Regions from separate parts of the Mesorhizobium sp. B2-9-1 genome, predicted to be linked through region 1. Evidence: riboswitches for the same ligand, from Rfam matches in the RefSeq annotation. Region 1 holds a riboswitch; the other holds the start of a gene.
The links. A riboswitch is a leader RNA that binds a small molecule or an ion and turns the genes downstream of it on or off. The one in region 1 is predicted to bind thiamine pyrophosphate.
Positions count from the first base shown of each region.

Region 2: linked by a shared signal. The riboswitch ahead of thiB (thiamine ABC transporter substrate binding subunit) and the one ahead of FJW05_RS11420 (YkoF family thiamine/hydroxymethylpyrimidine-binding protein) in region 1 are both predicted to bind thiamine pyrophosphate.

Region 1 is NZ_VFTP01000004.1:273,396-275,775, reverse strand. It holds gene FJW05_RS11425 (GSU2403 family nucleotidyltransferase fold protein) at 35-1,123, opposite strand; TPP riboswitch at 1,329-1,441, shown strand; gene FJW05_RS11420 (YkoF family thiamine/hydroxymethylpyrimidine-binding protein) at 1,432-2,040, shown strand; gene FJW05_RS11415 (ABC transporter permease) at 2,200-2,380, shown strand, end outside.
Region 2 is NZ_VFTP01000009.1:162,373-164,752, forward strand. It holds gene FJW05_RS17880 (ABC-F family ATP-binding cassette domain-containing protein) at 1-456, opposite strand, end outside; gene FJW05_RS17885 (thiamine diphosphokinase) at 458-1,102, opposite strand; TPP riboswitch at 1,238-1,343, shown strand; gene thiB (thiamine ABC transporter substrate binding subunit) at 1,389-2,380, shown strand, end outside.

The DNA of each region.
Region 1 (2,380 bases):
CGATTTGAACGATACTGCATCATGAGAGCGAGATTCAGCGCAGGCGCATCGGAAAGTCATCAAGGTCTATGCGGGCTTGCTCGAGCGCCTTTCCCAAGACCAGATCAACCATTTCGTGCCTGTCCGGCTTGAGCAGGTTCAATCCCTTCCGCAAGGCCTCTCGCCAGGCATCACCGCGTCCCCAGGCTTCCGCGAAGGCATAGGCAAGGTCGTCCTGTCTGCGCATTGCATCCAGCGCCTCGACCAGCAAGCCTGCCTGGTGGAGATCTTTCTCCCGCTTGGCGGCGCTGCTTCGCTCGCGCCGTGCCGCGACGATCAGCTTATGGACCGCAAAGCGTTCGGGCGAGGGGACAAGCACCGGCACGCCGGAGCGATGCAGGAGCACCGTCCGCACAGGATCGCGGATCAGGAAATCGAGGAAGCGCAGCGGCTGAGCCGAAGCGCCGCCGAGCGAAGGCATCGGACTGGCGTGGTCCGTGTGCTCGTCGCTGCCTCGGTTCGGGGTGAGGAACTCGATCCGGTAGCGCGAGGCGTTCTCGTACTGCGTCGTACGGCCAGCATCCGTCCGGTGCGGGATCTCGCGGAATGTTGGGTCGACCGCCTTCAACACATCGATGACCGGCGGCGTGCTGTCCTCCACTTCGGCCGAAACGGAATGGAACTGTGCGAAGCCGGCATCACCCGTCTGCAGCGCGGCACCTGGAAGGCGCACCCCCAGATATCCGGCATAAGTCTGGAACGCGACCGTGCCGATAAGCACGGCGCGCAAGCGGAAGAGCCCGGCCCTTTCCAGCGCCTCGACGACGTCGCCGGTGAAAGGTTCGGGTGCGCTCAGGCCAGCATCGCGGACAAGCGTGGAGACCAGCTTGCGGCGGCTCCTGAGATCGTCCTTGATTTCCCTGAAGGTCGCGACCCGTTTGGCGATCTCGGGATCCTCGGCCGGGCCGACATAGCGCCGCGTTTTCTCGGGGTGGGTTTCCTCGAAATACCAGTAGTCGCGGCCCTTCACCGGCACGCGCACGAAATTGCCTGCCGTCGAGAAATCCGTCTCGAAGGAGGCATCCAGGCTGCGTTGCACCAACTCGGCATAAAGAGTGCGATAGGCGAGATCGATGGTTTTCATTGCCGCTCCCGGCTCCTACGAAGCTGTTATAGAAATTGTGCGATTTTCTTATAACTTGCGCGCCGTCAATCCAGATCGCAAGGCTATTATAAGAAAATTACAAAAATCTTATAACCACCGGCATCTCCCATAGGGAGATGGGCGCCTGGCCCAATTGACACCGCAAAAAACCGCTTTCCCAGCACCGCAAACAGTGCTTTAACCCGGCCATCCACAGGGGTGCTCCGTACGGTCGGGGCTGAGATGGTGGCGGCAAGCCTCCGGACCCTAAAGCTGATCTGGATAATACCAGCGGAGCGAGGCGGGCCATGTTTTCCGGCGCACAGATTTCCCTTTATCCCATGGCCGACGATTTCGTCGGCGTGATCCTTGGCGCGCTTGGCGCGCTCGATCCTTACCGCGACAGGCTGAGGATCGAGACAGACGACATCTCAACGCTGCTGGTCGGGCCGCCCGAGGTGCTGTTCCCAGCCATGCGCGACCTGTTCGTGGCGGCCGCCAAAAGCGGCAGGCACTGTGTGCTGTCGGCCGCCGTCTCGCGCGGCTGCCCCGGCGAGCCGGATGACCCGATCTGCCGCTCCGAGGAGATCGGCGGCCCGGCGATCCCGCTCGACGAACGCAAGCGCGCCGCGTTGCGCGCCGTCGAGGCCACGCTTTCGACCAATCAGCCGGTGGCGGCGCAATTCTCGCTCTATGTGATGGGCACCGGCGACCACATGGACGAGATCTATGGCTGTATCGACTTCCTGAAACAGTCGGGCGTCTTCGAACGCTCCAAGCATTTTTGCACCAAGCTGCGCGGCGACGCCGGCGCGGTCTTCGCCACTCTGAACGAAGCCTTCTGCCGCTTCGGGCCCGGCGCCGGTCACGTGACGCTCGACATCACCATTTCGGCGAACAGCCCGACCGCGGCTTGAGCGCAAGCTCGATCTATCGAGGTAGATGTCGTGGCTGTTTGGCTTGATCCATTGGGGGGAAGTGTCCCCAATCCTACTTCGCAAGTAGGGCATACGTCGGCGATTGGCGAAGCCCGTCGCGACGGCCAATCTCCTCCCTTGAGGGGGAGATTGGCTGTCATCTCGACCGTCGCCAAGATCTTCCCCGCCGCTGTCGCATTCGCTCTCCTCCTCCTAATTTGGGAACTCTGCGCACGCCTCGGCGGCATCGCCCCCACCGTGCTCCCTGCACCCTCGCGCGTGCTGGCGCAGGCCTGGGAGAACCGGGCGGCACTGGCCGACAACACGCTTCCCACCATGC
Region 2 (2,380 bases), on a different contig from region 1:
AAGGTCGAGATGGTTGGTCGGCTCGTCGAGGAGCAGGATGTCGGGTTCCGGCGCCATGACGCGGGCAAGGGCGGCGCGGCGCGCCTCGCCGCCGGACAGGTCGTTCGGCCGCTCCTCGCCGGTCAGGCCAAGATGTTCCATCAGATAGGTGGCGCGATGCGGATCGTCGGCCGGGCCAAGGCCCGCCTCGACATAGGCGCGCACGTCGGCGAAGCCGTCCATGTCCGGCATCTGCGGCAGATAGCGGACCGTGGCCGAAGGCTGGCGGAACACCTCGCCGTCCTGCGGCTCGATCATCCCGGCGGCGATCTTGAGCAGCGTCGACTTGCCCGAGCCGTTGCGTCCGACCAGCGCGATCTTCTCGCCGGCGGATGCGCTGAGCGCCGCGCCGTCGAGCAGCGGGGTGCCGCCGAAGGTCAGTCTAATGCCGTCGAGGTTGAGAAGTGGCGGCGCCATGTCAACTTTCTGGAAGAGGATAGGGGTGGGCCAGAAGCAGCGCCCGGCCGCGCTCCAGCGCGATGCCAAGCTGCCCTTTGACCTCGTTTGATATAGTGAGCGAGGAACCGAACGCCACCTCCACGCGGTCGAGCGGCCATTTGGCGCCGGTGACCGTCAGGCCGGACAGGTCGGAAAGGCCGAGCACCGAAAACAAGGTGCCGTCGTCATAGTCGAAGCTGGCCTTGCCGCGCAGGATGGGAACGCCTTCCTGCGCGCCGCTGGTCAGCAGCACGGTCGTGCCAGCCTCGGCCAGCCGCATGGCCATCGCCAGATGCAGGAAGGCATGATCGGCGCGCTTGCCGCCAAAGGCACCGGCCAACACGAGGCTGGTGGCGCCTCGCTGAAGCGCTTCCGCTATGGCGAGCTCGCCATCGGTCATGTCTTTCTCGGCCGGGAAGACTTTTCGCGCCACGGCGGCGAGATCATCCGGCAGGTTGGTCGGCACCGAGTCGAAATCGCCAACCCAGAGCTCCGGCATCAGGCCGAGCATGCGGGCATGGCCGATGCCGGCATCGGCGGCGATGACGCGCGAGCCTTCGATCTGGCGTTCGAGCCGGGGCGTGCGGATAAGCTCGCCGCCAAGCAGGATGGTGAATGTGCCCATGGCCGTCGCCCTTATCAGCCCGTCGGGCGAAACGGAAGCGGGATGCCGCGCGCTTCGGCTGCCAGCCTGCCGGCGAACATTAGCTGCCCGGCAAACTTCCGCTTGCGCGCTGCTTCGGCCGGGCCTATCTGTCGAAACGCTCTAACGGGGTGCCGGACGTGATCCGGCTGAGAGGCGATCAAGCCAACCCGCTGAACCTGATCCGGTTTGTACCGGCGGAGGGATTAGACGTTTCGGACGATCCGGCGCCTCAATTCCTTGTCACTCGAACGAAGGAGGCGCCGATATGCGCGCAATGCTGTCCCATCTCATTCTTGCAACCGGCTTTGTTTCGCTTCTGGCGGGCGTCGCGCCTGCCGCCGCGAAGGACAAGCTCACCGTCTATACCTATGAAAGCTTTACCGCCGATTGGGGTCCCGGCCCGGCGGTGAAGAAGGAATTCGAGGCCGAATGCGGCTGCGATCTCGAATTCGTCTCGGTGGCCGACGGCGTTGCGCTCCTCAACCGCGTCAAGCTCGAAGGCGCCGGCACCAAGGCCGACATCGTGCTCGGCCTCGACACCAATCTCACCGCCGACGCCAAGGCGAGCGGACTATTCGCACCGCATGGCGAAGTCTCCGGCATCGACGTGCCTGGCGGCTGGAGCGACGACACTTTCGTGCCTTTCGACTACGGCTATTTCGCCGTCGTCTATGACACGCAGAAGCTTAAAGTCCCGCCGAAGAGCCTGAAGGAGCTGGTCGAGGGTGGCGGCACGGACAAGATAGTCATTCAGGATCCGCGCACCTCGACGCCCGGCCTCGGGCTGCTTTTGTGGGTGAAGTCGGTCTATGGCGACAAGGCGCCGAAGGCCTGGGCAAAGCTCAAGACCAAGGTCCTGACGGTGACTCCGGGCTGGAGCGAAGCCTATGGCCTGTTCACCAAGGGCGAGGCGCCGATGGTGCTGTCCTACACCACCTCGCCGGCCTACCACATGGTGGCCGAGAACACCGAGCGCTACCAGGCGGCCTCGTTCGAGGAGGGCGAGTACCTGCAGATCGAGGTTGCCGGCATCACCAAGACGGGCGCGAAGAACCTGCTGGCGCAAAAGTTCATCGCCTTCATGACGGGACCGAAATTCCAGGATGTCATTCCGGAAACCAACTGGATGTTCCCCGCCGGCAAGACCGACAAGCCGCTCAACCCGGCCTTCGACAAACTGGTGAAGCCGACCAAGACCTTGCTGTTCAGCCCGCAGGAGGTCGCCGCCAACCGCAAGGCGTGGGTGGATGAGTGGCT